4 regions of the Duganella sp. GW822-FHT06D06 genome follow, and region 1 is predicted to be linked to each of the others. Evidence: predicted binding sites of a transcription regulator. Region 1 holds the regulator's gene; each other region holds the start of a gene.
What was found. Region 1 encodes sigma-54, which starts transcription at its own class of promoters, with help from an activator protein. Its sites were predicted from a motif close to TGGCANGNAANCTGCTTT; they were not measured.

Region 1 (4,986 bases):
AGATGCTCCAGCGGATTGGCCAGGTTGAGGTCGCCGCCGAGGCGCGGCTGGAAGTTGGCCTTGGCCGGCATCAGCTCCGCCCTGCCCTCGTGCCGCGCATAGATAATGGCGAACGACAGCTCGCTGGCGTTAGCCCGCTGCTGCGCGAAACCGGTGGCCTTTTCCATCGCCGACGGATCTTGCGCGGCGGCCAGCGTGTAGCGCATCAGCTGGTCCAGCTTGGCCGAGCGCAGGTCCAGGATGGACGCGCTCATCACCAGCGGCGCGGCCGCGAACACGTGGTAGTGCAAGGCCTTGGCCGCGCGCTCCATCTCCGCCGGCAGCGCACCGTCCGCCGCAACTTGACCCATCGCATGTTCGAACACCTTGCGGCCCCAGGCCAGGTAGCGCTCGTCGTGCGTGACGCCGCCCACCGCCGTCACCGCCAGGCCTTCCCAGTAGTAGTGGTTGTTGCGCGTGCCCCTGCGCGCGTCGGCATGCGCCATGGTGGCGTCGGCCAGCGTCTTGAACCAGGCTTCGATGGCTTGCTGCTGCGCCGGGCTGGCGGCCGGCTTGACGCGGGCGTAGCTCAACGCCATGCCGCCCAGGGTCCACTTGCGCACATACCAGGCCTGTTCGCTGGACAGCTTGCCCAGCAAGGCCTGTTGCCCGGCCCAGCTCTCCAGCCAGCCCAGCGCGCAGGCGGCGTCGCCCCGGCTGGCGTTTTTCGCCACCCCGGCCAGGAAGTCGTCGATCGGCTTGGTGTGGGCGATATTGCGCGCACGCAGCACCGGATCGATGACGGAATGGTGCGCATCCGAGTAATAGCTGTTGGCGTCGATGTCGATCACGGCCGGCGGCGGCGCGGTGCATGCCAGCGCGGCCGGCATCGCCAGAGTCAGCATCCATGCCGTAAATAGTTTAGCTCGTTTCATGCCACGCCCGTTGCAATGAGGAAAACGTTTACTCTAAACCATTTGGGCGCAAAAAAGGGCGCCTCTGCGCCCTTAGTTTGATGGTGCCGGGGCCGTTGTTATAGGGCGGCGGCAGCGGGTTCGTAGCTATCCGGGAGATGCTTGATCGCATCGTGGCCGTGCTCTTGGACCTTGGCTTTGTACTTCATGACCTGCCGATCCAGCTTGTCGATCAAGGTATCGATGGCGGCGTACAGGTCCTGGGACAGGCTTTCCACGTAGACGGTTTTGCCCGACATGCGCAGGTTGATTTCAGCCTTCTGGCGTTTCTCTTTCTCTTTGAGGTTATCTACAGTCAGGATGACAGCAATATCAATCACTTGATCAAAGTGGCGGGTGACGCGTTCCAGCTTGTTCTGCACGTATTCACGGATGGCCGAGGTCACTTCGAGATGATGTCCACTGATGGTGAGATTCATACACACTCCTAAAGATAATGTCGCTTCTTACGGTTAGTGCGGAGCCCATTAGCGCCGGGCGCGCAGGAACCAAGTAACTACAAAGATTTACGGAGACTGACTGGCGGGATCTTCAACGCTTCGCGATATTTGGCAACAGTGCGTCGCGCAATCACCATGCCTTGTTCTCCCAGCATGTCCGCAATCTTACTGTCGGATAAAGGATTTTTCGGGTCTTCTGCTCCTGTCAATTGCACAATGAGTGCGCGTATCGCCGTCGAACTTGCTTCTCCCCCCGCTTCAGTGGCGACATGGCTGCCAAAGAAATATTTCAACTCAAACATACCGTGCGGGGTCAGCATATATTTTTGAGTTGTTACACGAGAAATAGTGCTCTCGTGTAGACCCAGTGTATCAGCAATTTCGCGAAGCACAAGGGGGCGCATGGCAACCGCGCCATGGGAGAAAAAGTTCTTTTGTCGTTCTACTATCGCTTGTGCAACGCGCAAAATCGTGTCGAAACGCTGGCGCATATTCTTGATCAGCCACTTCGCTTCCTGCAGCTGCGCGCCCATCGCGCCCTCGCCTTTTCCCTGCTTGAGCAGGTTGGCGTACATGGCGTTCACCCGCAGGCGCGGCATGACGTCGTTGTTCAGGCTCACTTGCCAGCCGTTGCGCGCTTTTTTGACGATCACGTCCGGCACCACGTAGTCCGACACGTCCGACGCGAACGCCGAGCCCGGATGCGGATTGCACTGGCGGATGACGGTTTGTGCTTCGCGCAAATCTTCGTCGTCGCACAGCAGCGCCTTCTTCAATTTGTTGAAATCGCGCTGGGCAAACCAGGTCAAATGATTTTCAACGATGGCCAGCGCCATGCGCCGCGTGACCATCGGAATGCCCGGCAAGCGCTTGATCTGCAGCGCCAGGCATTCGGACGCGTTGCGCGCGCCCACGCCCATCGGGTCGAAGCTTTGCAGCATCGACAAGGCGGTCTGCAATTCGTCGAGCTCCAGTTCCAGCTCTTCCGGCAGGCGGGCCAGGATTTCTTCCAGCGATTCTTCGAGGTAGCCGTTTTCGTCCAGCGCGTCGATGATCAGCTCGACCAGCGCGCGGTCGCGCATCTCCAGCACCGTCACCCGCATCTGCTCCATCAGGTGCTCGCGCAAGGTGCAGTGGCTGGCCTCCAGTTGCGGCCGCGAGTCCTCGTCGTCGGGCGCCTTGCTGCGGCCGGCGTCGCTCCAGTCGACGTCGGCGTCGCTGCTGGTGCTTTCGGTGTCGGCGGCCGGGCCGTCGTAGTTGTCGGCGTCGGCGGCCGGCGCCTCTTGGGTGTTGGGCGGGCCTTCGGGCGGCGCGTCGCCGACCGGGGCTTGCTGGCTGATGGCGCCGTCCGACAGCAGCCGCAGCGAGCGGTCCAGCGGGTCGTCGAGGCGCTCCAGCAGCGGATTATCGGTCAGCAGCTGTTCCAGTTCCTGGTGCAGCTCCAGCGTCGACAACTGCAGCAGCCGGATCGACTGCTGCAACTGAGGTGTCAGCGCGAGGTGCTGCGACGTGCGCAGTTGCAAAGACTGTTTCATGGGTTTTACATACGGAAGTGTTCGCCCAGATACACGCGACGCACCGATTCGTTGGCGATGATGTCGTCTGGCCGGCCTGAAGCCAATACCGTGCCCTGGTTGATGATATATGCGCGGTCGCAGATGCCCAGCGTTTCGCGCACATTGTGATCGGTAATGAGGACGCCGATGCCGCGTTCCTTGAGGAAGCGCACGATGCGCTGGATCTCAATCACGGCAATCGGGTCGACCCCGGCGAATGGTTCGTCGAGCAGCACGAAGCGCGGATTGGTCGCCAGTGCGCGCGCGATCTCCACGCGGCGGCGCTCGCCGCCCGACAGCGACAGCGCCTGGTTCTCGCGCAGCTTTTCGATTTGCAAATCGGCCAGCAGGGTATTGAGCCGTTCATCAATGGCAGCCTTGGATAAAGGCTTGCCGTCCACTTTTTGAATTTCGAGGACGGCGCGGATATTTTCTTCCACCGTCAGCTTGCGGAACACCGACGCTTCCTGCGGCAGGTAGGACAAGCCGAGCGAGGCGCGGCGGTGGATCGGCAGCGACGAGATATCGGTGCCGCTGATATCGATGCTGCCGGCGTCCGACGGCACCAGGCCGACGATCATGTAGAACGAGGTGGTCTTGCCGGCGCCGTTGGGGCCGAGCAGGCCCACCACTTCGCCGCATTCGACTTGCAGGGACACGTCATGCACGACCTGGCGCTTGCCGTAGGTCTTTTGCAGGCCGCGCACGATCAGGGTGCTACCGCAGGATGGCTCCATGCTTACTTCTCCGTGGCCGGCGGCGTCGATGCGGCCGGTGCCGGCGCGGCCGGACGGATGGTCGGCTGGATCACCATGGTGCCACGGCCGGCGCCCGGCTTGCTGACGCCGGAGACGTTATTCTTGACGTCGAAATGTTCGGTGCGGCTGTCGTAGGAAATGAACTCGCTGTTGACTTCGCTGGTCATGCGCGCGCCTTCCAGCTGGCGCACCCGGGCTTTCGAGAACAGCTTGACCAGGTCGGTCTTGTCGCTGTACTCGATGCGCTCGGCTTCGCCCTCGATCCACTGGTCGCCGGCGCCGTCGCGCTTCTGGCGGAAGGTCGACAGCGTCCCCGGCGTGCTGGTCAGCACGACGAAGTTATAGCCTTCGGGATCGGTGGTCACCACCGCCTTCGGCGACTTCATCAGCAGCGTGCCGCGCGTCAGCACGACATTGCCGATCAGCGTCTTGATCTGCTTGACGTCGTCGATTTGCAGGTCGTCGTAATCGATCTTGGTCGGCTTGTTGGCATCCGCTTTTTCCGCGTGGACCGCGCCGGCCGCCATCAGCAGCATCGCCGCCGAGAGTATCAGTTTCTTCATCGTCATTCCATTCATCATCATTGTTTCCTCAATGGCCGGCGCGCGGCGGCATCGTCAGCTGTCCGCGTCCGCCCAACTGCACTTCGCGGGTGGCGTTATTGGCCTTCATGCCGACGCCGTTGGCGGTGGCGTTGCCCATTTCCAGCGCCACCGGGCTGGCGGTTTCCATCCGTTCTTCGTCCGGATACACGGTCAGGGTCGGCGTGGTCATGCGCATCGCCTGCGCCTGCGGCCCGGCCGGGCGCACCACGTCCACATTACCACTGAGCTTGACGCGCGTATTGCCCTGATCGACAAAAGCGGTGTCGGCGTGGATATTCATCGGCGGCTGCCTGCCGGCCAGGCTGTGCACATACGGCTTGTCGATGACGGAGGTATCGTCGACCGGCCGGTGGGTCAGCTTCTCGCCGGAGATAATGTAGGCCGGCTGGCCGGTCTTGTTCATGCGCACCATGCTGAAGCGGTCGATGATGTAGTCCGGCTCGTTGCGATGCTGGTCCACCTGCGCATCCTGGCCGGCCTGGTTGACCACCTGCACCAGCCAGAAGCTGCCGACGGCGACAAACACGCCGACCATCATGATGACGGTCAGCTGCCAGCGATGGGCTGTTTTTTTACGCATGGGCTATCCTCGTCAAACCAGGAATTGCGCCATCACGCGCTCGTACGTGCCCTGCGCGTGCAGCAGCAGCTCGCACACTTCGCGCACCGCGCCG
Region 2 (4,986 bases), on a different contig from region 1:
GGTCGGCGGCAAGCACAGAACCAGACACGCCCTCGTCCATGAACTCACGTTCGATCAGCTTGGCATTGGTCAGTGCTGCCTATGTGCATCAATGGACTGGGAATTCGTACTGGCTCTGTAATACGCGATGTGGCTCATATTTGGCTTATTTTTGGATCATAAGATAGTAGGCCCATTGCTACCTAGCTCATAATTACTGTCTACTATCTTTTGATCCGACATGAGCAGTGGTTTTCCTTATGGCTCAGAACTTACAAGATGTGACTTCGTAGTAGTTCACTTAGGTGGAGTACCCAACGCACAAGCGGCATCGGCTGAAATCGCGGTAAAGCTTGATGCGCGCAAAAACGCCATCGCTGCGGCCTTCGGAATCTTGAAAGGCAAAGGTGTGTTCCCTGAGGACGGATTGGACTATCAGCTAGAGGTCAGGGCTGAACACGATTAGCCCGGCAATATCCTGATCAACGCCCTGCGTGCCGCAAAATTCAACTCCGCAGCCCCTGCCCTCCACTCCGAAATGCAACGGTTTTCAGCATTGCGCCGTCGCCGGCGGGCTAGTCTGCGACCAATCAGCAACCTCTTGTATTGTCTGATTGTTACCTTAGATTGGTGGGTATATAATAAATGTCACTGAAGTAATCTTTTGACGTAGGCCTCACCGTACCCGCCTCGCGCATACGAGAAAGAATTTGAATGAGCAGCAACCCTCCTCCGAGCGAAGCCAAGACTCAGGAATACGAATTCGAGCAAATGAATCTGCAGGTGGGCGGCAGGATTCAGTTCATTACTCATCGCACGATCAAGCCGATCCAGCACTTCTCCACGCTGATCGGCTGGGCCAAGGATGAGTACATGATCGTCAAGGTTCCGTTCGAGAATGGCGCACCGATCGCCCTCAACGACGGCGACAAGCTGACCATCCGCGTCTTCTCCGGCGTCAACGTGTGCTCGTTCTCCTGCGTGGTGCAACGGGTGTTTCCGCGTCCGCTGTTCTACGTCCACCTATCGTTCCCGCAGTCCATCCAGGGCACCAGCCTGCGCGCGGCAATGCGGGTCAAGGTCGATATCCCGGCCCAGGTGAGTTCCCCGGCCGGCACCAATTCCGTGTTCCTGGTGAACCTGAGCGTCTCTGGCGCGCTGATCGAGTCGGCCAAGAAGCTGTCGGATGACGAGGCGCAGGTTGGCCTGTCGTTCTACCTGATCGCCCAGCCCGGCAACCGCCAGGTGCGCATCAATCCGAATGCCACCATCCGCAACATCAACGTGGTCAAGCCGGCCGCCGGCGACAAGCCCGAGGTGTTCACCTACGGCGTGCAGTTCATCGACCTGGACCCGGTCCACTACACCATGTTGCAAAACCTGACCTACGAAGCATTGATCGCCGATCGCCAGAAGATCGTCTGATTCGCTCAATGCAGGAACGTAAAAAAACCGGCCGAAGCCGGTTTTTTTACGTTCAAACCGAGAACATTAAGGAACTACGTTGTTCTTGGTCAGCGCTGCTGCCGCTGCCACGTTGGTGACGGTGGTGGTCACGTTCCAGGTGACGTTGGCGGCACCGGGGGCGATGGTCGGGGTGAAGGTAGCGGTCAAGCCGTCGATGTTCTTGCCGACGCCGGTGGCGAAGGTTTCAACGATCACGCCGTCGGTAACCGTGGCACTGGTGACTTCCTTGGTCGTGGTGAAGGTCGGTACGCCTTTGGCGCCGGCGTTGCAACCGGTCAGATCCCCTCCACCTTCCTGGGCGCACAGTGCCACCGCAGTCTTGATCGAGTCGATCGCGCCCTGGGCGTTGGCCATCTTGGCTTTCACGGTGTAGTCGCTGTAGGCTGGAATCGCGACTGCGGCCAGAATACCGATGATGGCAACGACGATCATCAGTTCGATCAGGGTGAAACCAGCCTGGGCTTGTTTCTTCATCATTTTCATGGATTTCATTTTCGACTCCTGGGGTGTGTTGAACATCAAAATTTGGTGGGACACTTAGCTATGAGCAATTGGTGTGCCAGCTCGTTTTTCAACTCAAAAACCACAAAAGATGCCAAAAACTGTCGCTTTGGGTCGCCCGGACTGCCGTTTTTTGTCAGTCCGAGGCCGCAATTTGTCAGCCAGGGTCGCCGTTGACAAATATTGTCAGGCGATGCGGAAGGCCATCTGGGTTCCGCCGAGGTCGATCACGTCGCCGTGATTCAGCCGCTGGGCCTGCTTGCCCAAGGCGATGCCGTTCACCAGCGGCGGCTGCGCGCCTTCCTGGTGGGTGATGGTGTAGGCGTCGGGCTGGCGATGGATCACCACCACCTGCACGCCGGCGCGGCCGAGCGTGGTCTGCGGCTTGGTCAGCGCCATCTGCTTGCCGGCATTGTTGCCATTTAATACTTCGATTTGCGCCAGCACGGGCTCCGCCGCCATCATGGGGCGCACGCCGTCGGCGACGAACTCGATCTGGAACTTGGCCATTTTGATCACATCCTGGTGTTGCAGGAAGTGCTTGCCGATGCGGTGGCCGTTGACGAAGGTGCCGTTGGTGCTGTGCAGGTCCTCCAGGAAGGAGTCGTCCAGGATGGTGACGATGACGGCATGGTCGCCGCTGACGGCCGGATGCGTCAGCACGATGTCGTTGCGCGGGTGACGGCCGATGGTCATCCGCTCTTTGCTCAGTTGTACTTGCTGTTCTATCTGTCCATCCCGTGAGATGAGGATCTTCGCCAATCTGGTCTCCAAAACAAAAAAAGGGGAGCGCTGGGCTCCCCTTCATTATTTCACACTAAAGCGCACTGTTATTACAGCATTGCTTTCAGCAGACGCGCCATTTCGGACGGGTTCTTGGTAACGGTGATGCCGCAAGCTTCCATGATTTCCAGTTTGGCTTGTGCGGTGTCAGCGCCGCCGGAGATCAGCGCGCCGGCGTGGCCCATGCGCTTGCCCGGAGGAGCGGTTACACCGGCGATGAAGCCGACGACCGGTTTTTTCATGTTGTCTTTGATCCAGTAAGCCGCGTTGGCTTCGTCTGGACCACCGATTTCGCCGATCATGATGACCGCGTCGGTATCAGGATCGTCGTTGAACATCTTCATGACGTCGATGTGCTTCAGACCGTTGATAGGGTCGCCGCCGATGCCGACTGCCGACGATTGGCCCAGGCCCAGTGCGGTCAGCTGACCGACTGCTTCATAGGTCAGGGTGCCCGAACGCGAAACCACGCCGATGCGGCCCTTGCGGTGGATGTGACCTGGCATGATGCCGATCTTGATTTCGTCAGGGGTGATCAGGCCTGGGCAGTTAGGGCCCAGCAGCAGGGTCTTGGAACCTGCTTTGGCCATGCGATCCTTCAGGGCCATCATGTCGCGGACAGGAATGCCTTCGGTGATGCAAATGGCCAGGTCCAGTTCGGCTTCGACAGCTTCCCAGATCGCAGCGGCAGCGCCTGCTGGCGGTACGTAGATCACGGAAACATTGGCGCCGGTTTCTTTTTTCGCTTCTGCAACGCTAGCGAAAATAGGAATGCCTTCGAAATCTTCGCCGGCTTTCTTCGGGTTCACGCCTGCCACGAAAGCATTTTTGCCGTTCGCGTAGTCGCGGCAACCGCGGGTGTGGAATTGACCGGTTTTGCCGGTAATACCTTGGGTAACTACTTTGGTATCTTTATTGATCAGAATGGACATGTTGATTCCTTAATTAAGCTTGACCGGCAGCGGCGGCGACTACGCTCTTCGCTGCATCTTCCATGGTGTCGGCTGCGATGATAGGCAGACCGGAATCGGCCAGCATCTTCTTGCCCAGGTCTTCGTTGGTGCCCTTCATGCGGACTACCAGCGGCACGTTCAGCGACACGGCTTTGACTGCGGTGATCACGCCTTCGGCGATCACGTCGCAACGCATGATGCCGCCGAAGATGTTGACCAGGATGGCTTTCAGGCCTGGGTTTTTCAACATGATCTTGAAGGCTTCGGTCACTTTCTCAGCCGTGGCGCCACCGCCTACGTCCAGGAAGTTGGCTGGCTCGCCGCCGAACAGCTTGATGGTGTCCATGGTGGCCATGGCCAGGCCGGCGCCGTTCACCAGGCAGCCGATGTTGCCGTCCAGGGAGATGTAGGCCAGGTCGAATTTCGATGCCTCAACTTCAGCTGGATCTTCTTCGTCCAGATCGCGGTAAGCGACGATTTCTGGTTGACGGAACAGCGAGTTGGCGTCGAAGTTGAACTTGGCGTCCAGAGCGATGACCTTGCCCGAACCGGTCAGGATCAGCGGGTTGATTTCGGCCAGCGACGAGTCGGTTTCCCAGTAGGCTTTGTACAGGCCTTGCAGGTTGGTGACGGCGTCGGCGATCGACGCTTCCGGCACACCGATCTTGGCGGCGATGCCAGCGGCTTCAGCGTCGGTCAGGCCGATCGATGGGTCGATGGCGATCGAGTGCAGCAGTTCCGGGTGGGACTCGGCAACTTCTTCGATGTCCATGCCGCCTTCGGAGGAAGCCATCAGCACCACGCGCTGCGATACGCGGTCGGTGACCAGCGATACGTACAGTTCTTTCTTGATGTCCGCGCCTTCTTCGATCAACAGGCGGCGTACTTTCTGGCCTTCAGGGCCGGTCTGGTGCGTGACCAGCTGCATGCCCAGGATCTGCTCGGAGAATTCTTTGACTTGTTCCAGCGATTTCGCGACTTTAACGCCGCCGCCTTTACCACGGCCACCGGCGTGGATTTGTGCTTTTACAACCCAGACCGGGCCGCCCAAGGTTTCAGCAGCTTTGACTGCTTCTTCAACGGACATGCACGGAATACCGCGCGGAACCGTCACTCCGTATTTTCGGAGGATTTCTTTGCCTTGATACTCATGGATTTTCATGCTGGCTTCCCTTCTGATGCTGATGTGTAAAAATCGGTTGATACTGCGAAATGTGTGGATCTAGTAAGCAGAGATTGCTACGCGCCACCTGGTGCTGCTTTGGCCACCCAGCGCGGGTAAAACTGCGCCACTGCTCCGCCG
Region 3 (4,986 bases), on a different contig from region 1:
CAGCCGCCGGATTGAAAGAACATCAGCGGCCCGTGACGGCTACGCAGGACCGCGATCAGCTCGAGCGCCGCCGGTGTAGCCGTAACGCGGGCGATGATGTGGTCCATGGTTAGAAGAAGCCCAGTGCGTTCGGGCTGTAGCTGACCAGCAGGTTCTTGGTCTGCTGGTAGTGGTCCAGCATCATCTTGTGGTTCTCGCGGCCGATGCCCGACTGCTTGTAGCCGCCGAAGGCCGCATGTGCCGGATACAGGTGATAGCAATTGGTCCAGACGCGGCCAGCCTGGATCGCGCGGCCGACGCGGAAGGCGCGCGAACCGTCGCGCGTCCACAGGCCGGCGCCCAAACCGTACATGGTGTCGTTGGCGATGCTCAGTGCTTCCGCTTCGTCCTTGAAGGTGGTCACCGACACCACCGGTCCGAAGATCTCTTCCTGGAAGATGCGCATCTTGTTGTGGCCCTTGAAGACGGTTGGCGTCACGTAGTAGCCGTCCTTCATGTCGCCGCCCTGCACGTGGCGTTCGCCGCCGGCCAGCAATTCAGCCCCCTCCTGTTTGCCGATATCGATATACGACAGGATTTTTTCCAGCTGCTCGTGCGACGACTGCGCGCCCAGCATGGTGCTGGCGTCGAGCGGGTTGCCCTGCTTGATCGCGGCCACGCGGGCCAGCGCGCGTTCGATGAATTTTTCGTAGATCGATTCCTGGATCAGCACGCGCGATGGGCAGGTGCACACCTCGCCCTGATTCAGCGCGAACATCGCAAAGCCCTCCAGGCACTTGTCGAAGAAGGCGTCGTCGGCATCCATCACGTCTTCAAAGAAGATGTTCGGCGATTTGCCGCCCAACTCCAGCGTGACCGGGATCAGGTTCTGCGCAGCGTATTGCATGATCAGGCGGCCGGTGCCCGTCTCGCCGGTGAAGGCGATCTTGGCGATGCGCTTGTTCGAGGCCAGCGGCTTGCCCGCTTCCAGGCCGTAGCCGTTGACCACATTCAGCACGCCAGGCGGCAGCAGGTCGCCGATCACTTCCAGCAGCACCATGATGGACGCCGGGGTCTGCTCGGCGGGCTTGAGCACCACGCAGTTGCCGGCGGCCAGCGCCGGCGCCAGCTTCCACACCGCCATCAGGATAGGGAAGTTCCAAGGGATGATCTGGCCGACCACGCCCAATGGCTCATGGAAGTGATAGGCGTAGGTCTCGGAATCGATCTGCGCGACCGAGCCTTCCTGCGCGCGGATGCAACCGGCGAAATAGCGGAAATGGTCGATCGCCAGAGGGATGTCGGCGGCGGTGGTTTCGCGGATAGGCTTGCCGTTGTCGATGGTTTCGGCGGTGGCGATCAGCGCCAGGTTGGCCTCCATGCGGTCGGCGATCTTGTTCAGGATGTTGGCGCGCTCGGTTTGCGAGGTCCTGCCCCATGCGTCCTTGGCGGCGTGGGCGGCATCCAGCGCCAGCTCGACGTCTTCGGCGGTGGAGCGGGCCACTTCGCAGAATACCTGGCCGGTGATCGGCGTGATGTTGCCGAAGTATTCGCCCTTGACCGGGGCGACGAATTTACCGCCGATGTAGTTGTCGTAGCGTTGCTTGAATGGATTGGCAACGCCCAGTTTGCTGATGTCTGCGAGATTCATGTCGTCCTCTTTCTGCTGTGGTTTTATGAGGCCGCGTAACGCGGCGGTGGGTACTGCGCCCTCTCCTTTTCGCAAGCACCGTGCCAGCTACGTTTTTGCCGGTGCGGCGCATGAATTACAGGGGCGGGCGGCGCGGGGACGCTGTGCCTGGGCTGTGACACCTGTTCAGGTTTGGAACAGGTGTCTGCCAATGGAGCAGCTCTTCAGCGTATCACTACGCCCCATGGCAATTCGCCCACCGCGACATCGGCCCGCTTGGCCGCCGCGGCGGTGTCGATCACGGACACATTGTTCGAGCGGCCGTTGGCCACATAGAGCTTGGCGCCATCCGGCGTCAGCGCCATGTTCCAGGGTCGCTTGCCAACTGCAATGGTGGCGCTGACGGCATTGGTGACGGTATCGATCACCATCACATTCGCGTCGACGCCGTTCGACACATAGACCTGGCGCCCGCCTGGGTGGACGGCGATGCCGTTGGCGTTCCTCCCGGCCGGGATCCGCGCCGTCGTCGCCAACGTCGCCATATCGACCACATACACCGCGCCTGCCAGTTCGCAAGCGACATAGGCGCGGGCGCCATCGGGACTGAAGCCCATGCCGCGCGGCCGCAAGCCCACCGCCACCGCGCCGACCTGGCGCCGCGCGGCGACGTCGACCACATCGACCTGCTCCGCCTCTTCCGCGCTGACCAGCAGCCAGCGGCCGTCCGGGCTGAAGACAGCGTGCTCGGGATTTCTGCCTTTCACGGCGATATCCGCCAGCACCTGCCCGGAGCCGGCGTCGATCAGGGTCACGCTGTTGCTCTCCTCGACCGCCACCGCCACGTAACGGCCATCAGCCGACACGTTCACGCCTTCGGGCGATTTGCCCAACGCGATGCGGCGCACCGTGTTCCCGCTTGCAGTATCGATGACCAGCAGCGCGTTGCTGGCGGCGTCGGTCACGAACAACCGCGCACCGCCCGGATCGGCGGCGATGCCGCGCGGCCGCTTGCCGGCTGCAATCTCGCGCACCACGGTATCGGTGGAAGTGTCGATCACGCTGATGCTGCCCGACTTCTCGTTCGGCACATAGGCAAAGGGGGCGGCCATCGCCGGGCCGCACAGCAAAAAGACCAGGGAGGACAGGATGCGGGAGCTGTTCATGGATATCGCCTTTCAGGAAGATGCAATCACCGTTGCAATCGGCGTGCCACCGCAAGATCGGGATGGCAGGTATATTGCTTACTGGTCTGGCACAACCCAGACCAAAACGGAGACAATATGAAGCAAGCCTTTTTCCCATTGAACGCGGTGGCGGCGCTGTTCGCCCTGAGCGGCGGCGCCATGGCGGCCGACGATGCCGCACCGCCGGCGGAGGTGGTAGTGGTCAGCGCCACCCGCGTCGGACACACGGTGTTCGACATGCCGGCCGCGATCGACGTCATCGACGCCGAGCGTATCCGCGACAGCCAGCCGCGCGTCAACGCCAGCGAGGCGCTGGCCGCAGTTCCTGGCCTGGTGGCGCAGAACCGCCAGAACTATGCGCAGGATCTGCAAATCTCCTCGCGCGGATTCGGCGCCCGTTCGGCCTTCGGCGTGCGCGGCGTGCGCCTGGTCGCAGACGGCATCCCGGCCAGCATGCCGGACGGCCAGGGCCAGGCCGCCACCTTCAACCTCGATATGGCCGAACGCATCGAAGTGCTGCGCGGCCCCTTCTCAGCCATCTACGGCAACCACTCCGGCGGCGTGATCCAGATGTTCACGCGCGACGGCGAAGGCGCGCCTTCGGTGGAGACCACGCTGACCGCCGGCAGCTACGGCAGCCGCAAGGCCGATCTGAATGCCCGGGGAAAACAGGCGGGCATCGGCTATGTGCTGGATGCCTCGCGCTTCGAAACCGATGGCTACCGCGCCCACAGCGCCGCCACCCGCGACCAGGCTTTCGCCAAGCTGACGCTGGCGCCGATGGCCGGCGCCAGCCTGACCATCGTCGCCAACGCCCTGCGCCAGGACGATACCCAGGACGCCCTGGGCACGACCTGGGCCACTTATCAGCGCGACCCGCGCGCCGGCGAGATCGACACCACCGATACCCGGAACCCGAAACGCACGCTGGCCGACCGCTACAACACCCGCAAGAGCATCGATCACCAACAGATCGGCGCCAGCTGGGAGCAGCGCTTCGGCGACGACCGCCTGCGCATGACCGGCTACGGAGGCAATCGCGGCGTGATCCAGTACCAGGCGTTCTCCAAGGCCTTCCAGGCGCCGGCCACGCACTCCGGCGGCGTGGTCGACTTCGACCGCGACTTCCACGGCACGGATCTGAACTGGCTGCACGTGGGCCAGCTGGCAGGTGGCAAGCTCAGTACCACGGTCGGCCTGGAGTACGGCCGCTCCAGCGACACCCGCCGGGGATACGAAAACTTCATCGGCGCCCAATTCGGCATAAAGGGAGCAATGCGCCGCGACGAGGACGACAAGGTCACCACCCTCGATCCCTATGTGCAGACGGAATGGCAATCGGGCGCATGGATGTTGAGCGCCGGCCTGCGTCACAGCAGCGTGAAGTTCTCGGTAAATGATCACTTCCTCAGCAACGGCAACGACAGCGGCAGCCTCGAATACAGCCACACCACGCCGGTGCTTGGCCTGCTTTACCGCCTGTCGCCGGCACTGAATGTGTACGCCAGCGCCGCGCGCGGTTTCGAAACGCCGACCCTGAATGAGCTGTTCTACTCAGGCACCGGCGGCGGCTTCAACTTCCGCTTGCTGGCCGCACAAAGCACCCATCTTGAAGCCGGGATCAAGGCGTGGCTGGGCGGCGCCACGCGCATCAACGTCGCCGTCTTCCAGGTCCGCACGCGCGACGAACTGGTGGTCGACAGCAGCGTCGGCGGTCGCACCAGCTATCGCAACGCCAGCAGCACGCTGCGCCAAGGGATGGAGCTGTCGTTGGAGACCGCATGGAGTCATGGCCTGAGCGCGCGGGCGGCATTGACCAGTTTGCGCGCTGTCTATGATCAAGGCTTCGGCGCGGTTGCAGCAGGCAGCCGCCTGCCCGGCGTCCCGAACGCCAACGCCTACGGCGAACTGGATTGGAAGGACAGCGCCAATCGCTTTGGCGCCGCCCTGGAAGCTGTCGCCAGCAGCAGGATCTATGCGGAAGACGCCAATGCCGACAAGGCTGCGCCGGGCTATGGCGTGCTCAATGCGCGCGTCAACGCCAACCAGCAGTGGCATGGCTGGCGTTTAAAACAGTTCGTGCGTTTGAATAACCTGCTGGACAAGCAGTATGTCGGCTCGCTGATCGTCGGCGATACCAACAAGCGCTTTTACGAGGCCGCGCCTGGGCGCAACTGGCTGCTTGGCGCC
Region 4 (4,986 bases), on a different contig from region 1:
CAATATCGTCGGCGCGATCGCCAACGAAGGCGGCATCGACTCCAAGAACATCGGCCGCATCGAGATTTACGACGACTACAGCGTGCTCGATATGCCGGACAACCTGACCGGCGACGTGCTCGATCACCTGGCCGGCATCAAGGTGGCCGGCCAGCAGCTGCGCATCAGCCGCGATGGCGGCGAGGGCGCGCCGTCGTCGGCGCCGGCACCGGCGCCGGTAGCGGCCCGTCCGGTACCGTCGCGCGCGCCGTCCGCGCCGGCGGCTTCGCCGCTGGCCAAGGCGGCACGCGTGGAATCGGCTGAAGTGGAAGAGGAAGCCGCGCCGAAGAAGAAAAAGGAAAAGCCGGGCAAGGTCACCGTGCCGATGAGCGCTTTCCGCATCGAAGTGGGCAGCAACCATGCGGCCACGCCGTCCAACATCGTCGGCGCCATCGCCAACGAGGCTGGCCTGGAAGCCAAGCATATCGGCCGCATCGAGATCTTCGACACCTACAGCATGCTGGAGCTGCCGGACGGGATGCCGCCGGAACTGTTCAAGCACCTGGGCAAAGTATGGGTCGGCGGCGCGCAGCTGAAGATCAGCCAGGCCGACCGCATGCCGCCGGAATCGGGCAAGGCCACGCCGCCTAAAAAGCCGGCGCCTGGCGCCAAGGCCGGGTTCAAGAAGAAGTATTGATCGTTAAGGTATAAATCGCTATACACCACAGGGCCGCAAGGCCCTGTTTTCATATGGGCCGCCTGCACACGCGCGGTGCGCCCGGCGGCGCTGCGCACCAAAACCACGCCGGCCGCGACGCGCCCCGGACTGCCGAGTGGCATCGTTTTCATAGCGGCGGAGGCGCCGGCAGCCTTCTGGCCCGGTTATTGCATTGAGGAGAGCATAAACCGACAAGTCGTTGAGCAAGGAGCACGGAATGACCGCATTGTCTCTACACTCCCGCACCCGAGGCGCCGATGCTGTTGCGGAATGACCTGCTGCACTACACGCACCCGTCCCCGCGCACCGTCCGCGTGCTGTGGATCGCCCCCGAGCAAAGCCACGCCTACGTGTTCGACGTGGCGGCGCGGTCGGCCGACGTCGAACTGGTGACGCTGCCGGCGCTGCACGCCGACATCCGCGCCGGCCATGCGCGCGTGCTGGCGGCCGATCCCTACCTGATGGTGGTCAGCCAGGAGCTGCTGCCGCCCAAGCACCTGCAACTGCGCGCCCGCGCGTGGCGGATCGTCGAAGCGCTGGTGGCGCTGGAGCCGGGCATCTACGAAGCGCGCCTGCGCGGCCAGTTGATCGCGCAGGCAATCGCCACGCACGGCGTCTCCCATCCCACCATCTACCGCTATCTGCGCCGCTACTGGCAGCGCGGCCAGACGCCCAACGCGCTGCTGCCCGACTACGGCAACTCCGGCGGGCGCGGCAAGGTGCGCCAGGCCTCGGCCGGCGTCAAGCGCGGACGGCCGCGCAAGAGCGGCGCCGACGACGGTCCCGGCGTGAACGCCGACGAGGAAATCCGCCGCGCGTTCCGGGTCGCCATCGCGCACTACGCGGCGGGCCACGCCAAGTTCTCGCGGCTGGGCGCCTACCAGCAGATGCTGGCCGACTTTTTCGGCGGGCGCCGCATCGACGCCGGCAGCGGCCGGGTGTTGGCGACGGCCGGCGCGCAGCCAGTCGCGCTGCCGACCTTCGGCCAGTTCAACTACTGGCTCGATCACGACGACGACCGGCCGCCGGAAGTGGCGCGCCGCAGCGCCGCCGCAATGGCGCGCGGCTCGCAGGCCACCGGCGCTGCCGGTTTCGGCGCCGTCGCGCAGCGGCAGACATTCGACGCCGCAGCGCCGGCCGGCCGGCCCGGCGCCGGCTTCTACCTGGACGTGGTGCGCGCCGAAGTGCAGCTGGTCTCGCGCGCCGACCGCCAGCAGGCCATAGGCCGGCCGCTGGTGTACGTGGCGGTCGATACCTTCAGCCGCATGGTGGTGGGCGTCTACGTCGGCCTGGGCGCGCCCAGCTGGCAGCACGCCATGTTGGCGTTGGCCCACTGCGGCGCCGACAAGCAGCGCTACAGCCAGCGGTACGGCCGCAGCATCGAGGCCGGGCAGTGGCCTTGCCGCCACCTGCCGGAAAACCTGCACGCCAACGTCGCCCTGAGCGGCGGTGTCCAGTGCGAGACACTGCTCAACAACTTCAACCTGCGCTGCGTCGACGCCGGCGACGGTCCGGACGAATGGAAGGCGGTGCTGGAAAAGCGCTTCCTGCTGCTGGCGGCGGGCGACGCCGGCGCGGCCTGCCGGTTGGACGGCGTGCTCGATCTGGACCAGTTCACTCGCATCGTCATCGACGCCATCCTGTATCACAACAACAGCCACCAGCTGCCCAACCACGGCCATGCCACGCCGCGCGCACTGTGGGATTGGGGCGTGGCACAGCGCGGCGGCAGCCTGAAGACCTATCCCGAACAGCTGCTGCGTTGCAGCCTGATGCCGGCCGGCCAGGCCACCGTCACCGCCGACGGCATCGTGCTGTTCGACAGCGTCTACACCTGCGCACGCGCCATCAACGAGCGCTGGTTCGAGCGTGCGCGCCAGCGTGGCCAATGGCAGGTGCGGGTCGCCTACGACCCGGCCGACATGGACATGATTTATTTGCTGGACGCCGCCGCGCCCATGCAATTCCACGCCTGCCACATGGCCGACAGCAGCACCACGCAGCGCCATCTCGCAGCGGCGGAAATCGCCTGCCTGCCGCACTCCATTTCCGCCATCTCCGCGACACCCCTACGTAGCACTACGCACGTTGTCGCCAGCTACGCTAACTGATTTCCCAAGTCGATAGCACACGGCGCTGTCCAGCGCCGTGCACACCACTTCCATCCATTTAGGTGCACGCCTCCCGCTGGTGCGGCGCGCCGTTTTTCCGCTGGCGCAGCCATAAATTCGGCAAATAAAGTCTGTCGCTGGAAACGCTACTGCAGATGTCAAATCGCCTTATTCCATAAGGATCGCTTCAACGGCGAAGCATGTTTATTTTGCTTGGATTCGTGGCACGGCGATTGCTAGATAGGGACTATGGAAACGCAAGCCACGAAAGGAAATCGATGAATAGTAAAACAGTCAAATCGTTTAAATCGTTTAGTGCATTGACACGGAGGGATTTCCTTTATCGGGCGGCGGCAGTCGGCGGCACCGGCCTGCTGTTGAACACCATGAACGCCTGGGGCATGGGCATAGGCTCGACCGCCTCCGCGCCGCCGGCGCTGAGCGGCAGCGGCAAAGGCAAGAAGGTGCTGATACTGGGCGCCGGCCTGGCCGGCATGACCGCCGCCTACGAGCTGGGGAAACTGGGCTACCACTGCCAGATCCTCGAAGCGCGCGCCTTCGCCGGCGGCCGCTGCCAGACCGCGCGCAAGGGCTTCAGCCTGACCGAGCTTGGCGGCGAAAAGCAGACCTGCGAATTCGACGACGGCCAGTACATCAATCACGGCCCGTGGCGCATCCCCTTGTACCACCAGTCGACGCTGCACTACACGCGGCTGTTCGAGGTGCCGCTGGAAGTCATGGTCAACGATAACGACCACTCTTTCGTCTACTCGGAAAACGCCGGCCCCTACGCCGGCAAGCGCATGCGGGTGGCCGAGATCAAGGCCGACATGCGCGGCCACGTCTCCGAGCTGCTGGCCAAGTCGGTCAAGCGCAAGCAGCTGGACGCCGAACTGACGGCCGACGACCAGCGTCTGCTGCTGGACTACCTGGCGCACGAAGGCCAGCTGGCCGGCGCCGACCTGCAATACAAGGGCCGCAGCGGCCGTGGCTACACCGTCAATCCCGGCGCCGGCGTCGCGCCGGGAGCCGGCACGCCGTCCGACCCACTGGGCTTCAAGGACCTGCTGGCCTCCAAGCTGGGCAACGTCTACAGCGCGGTGCAGGATTTCCCGATGCAGAACACCATGTTCCAGCCGGTGGGCGGCATGGACGCCATCGCCAAGGCGTTTGAAAAGCGCGTCGGCAAGAACATCCGCTACCGCGCGGAAGTGCAGACCATCCGCCAGAACGACAAGGGCGTCACCGTCACCTACAAGGACACCGGCACCGGAAAAAGCGCCAGCATCGGCGCCGACTACTGCCTGGTGGCGATGCCGCTGTCGGTGCTGCGCCAGATCGATACCGACTTCTCGGACAAGTTCAAGCAGGCCGTCGCCACGGTGGCCTACGCGCCGGTCGGCAAGATCGGCCTGCAGATGAAGCGCCGCTTCTGGGAAGAGGACGAGCACCTGTACGGCGGCCATGTGCTCACCGACCTCAAAGGCATCAACACCATCTCGATGCCGTCCTACGGCTGGCAAAAGAAGAAGGGCGTGCTGCTCGGCTATTACCAGTACCAGACGGCGGCGATCGAGACCAGCGCGCTGTCGCCGAAGGAGCGCGCCGCCTTCGCGCTGGAGGCGGGGCAGAAGATCTTCCCGCAGTACAGGGAGAACTTCGAGTCCGCGTTCTCGGTCGCCTGGCACCGCGTGCAATACAACCTGGGCGGCTGGGCCGAGTGGACCGACAAGACCCGCGCCGCCGCCTACCCGATCCTGGTGGAGGGCGAGGGCCGCGTGCTGCTGGCCGGCGAGCACCTGAGCTACCTGACCGGCTGGCAGGCCGGCGCCATCGAATCGGCGTGGCAGCAGATCGCCAGGATCCATGGGAGGGCCAGCGCATGAAGGAGCTTTTGATCAAGGCGGCGATGGCGATCATCGCCGTGCTGGCGGCCGGCGCCACGGCGCCGTCGCGCGCGCAGGACTCGGCGGCGGCGGACGGCAAGGCGCTGTTCATGAAGAACTGCGCGGCCTGCCACCAGGCCAGCGGCAAGGGCATACCGGGCGCCTTTCCGGCGCTGGCGGGTAACAAGTTCGTACAGGGGAAGGGCGCCGACGTCGCGACGGTGCTGCTGAAAGGGCGCGGCGGCATGCCGGACTTCAGCGAGAGCCTGAACGACCAGCAGATCGCCGCCAT

Region 2: a site for sigma-54 is predicted at 1,991-2,008, ahead of AC1RMD_RS15770 (pilin). Genes of this name have one in related genera too.
Region 3: a site for sigma-54 is predicted at 1,699-1,716, ahead of adh (aldehyde dehydrogenase). Genes of this name have one in related genera too.
Region 4: a site for sigma-54 is predicted at 3,031-3,048, ahead of AC1RMD_RS22255 (flavin monoamine oxidase family protein). Genes of this name have one in related genera too.

Annotation. Positions count from the first base shown of each region.
Region 1 covers NZ_JBXALQ010000014.1:102,613-107,598, reverse strand. Annotated here, with positions in the region: gene AC1RMD_RS22970 (alginate lyase family protein) at 1-914, opposite strand, end outside; gene hpf (ribosome hibernation-promoting factor, HPF/YfiA family) at 1,013-1,372, opposite strand; gene AC1RMD_RS22960 (RNA polymerase factor sigma-54) at 1,450-2,928, opposite strand; gene lptB (LPS export ABC transporter ATP-binding protein) at 2,934-3,686, opposite strand; gene lptA (lipopolysaccharide transport periplasmic protein LptA) at 3,689-4,270, opposite strand; gene lptC (LPS export ABC transporter periplasmic protein LptC) at 4,299-4,892, opposite strand; gene AC1RMD_RS22940 (KdsC family phosphatase) at 4,905-4,986, opposite strand, start outside.
Region 2 covers NZ_JBXALQ010000007.1:276,040-281,025, reverse strand. Annotated here, with positions in the region: gene AC1RMD_RS15785 (recombinase family protein) at 1-40, opposite strand, end outside; gene AC1RMD_RS15780 (hypothetical protein) at 221-445, shown strand; gene AC1RMD_RS15775 (flagellar brake protein) at 694-1,404, shown strand; gene AC1RMD_RS15770 (pilin) at 1,471-1,938, opposite strand; gene AC1RMD_RS15765 (FHA domain-containing protein) at 2,134-2,709, opposite strand; gene sucD (succinate--CoA ligase subunit alpha) at 2,781-3,662, opposite strand; gene sucC (ADP-forming succinate--CoA ligase subunit beta) at 3,676-4,845, opposite strand; gene AC1RMD_RS15750 (DUF2889 domain-containing protein) at 4,923-4,986, opposite strand, start outside.
Region 3 covers NZ_JBXALQ010000035.1:8,715-13,700, forward strand. Annotated here, with positions in the region: gene AC1RMD_RS30625 (DUF779 domain-containing protein) at 1-107, opposite strand, end outside; gene adh (aldehyde dehydrogenase) at 110-1,630, opposite strand; gene AC1RMD_RS30635 (beta-propeller fold lactonase family protein) at 1,834-2,775, opposite strand; gene AC1RMD_RS30640 (hypothetical protein) at 2,774-2,896, shown strand; gene AC1RMD_RS30645 (TonB-dependent receptor family protein) at 2,893-4,986, shown strand, end outside.
Region 4 covers NZ_JBXALQ010000013.1:138,866-143,851, reverse strand. Annotated here, with positions in the region: gene AC1RMD_RS22265 (DEAD/DEAH box helicase) at 1-676, shown strand, start outside; gene AC1RMD_RS22260 (TnsB C-terminal domain-containing protein) at 955-2,808, shown strand; gene AC1RMD_RS22255 (flavin monoamine oxidase family protein) at 3,087-4,694, shown strand; gene AC1RMD_RS22250 (c-type cytochrome) at 4,691-4,986, shown strand, end outside.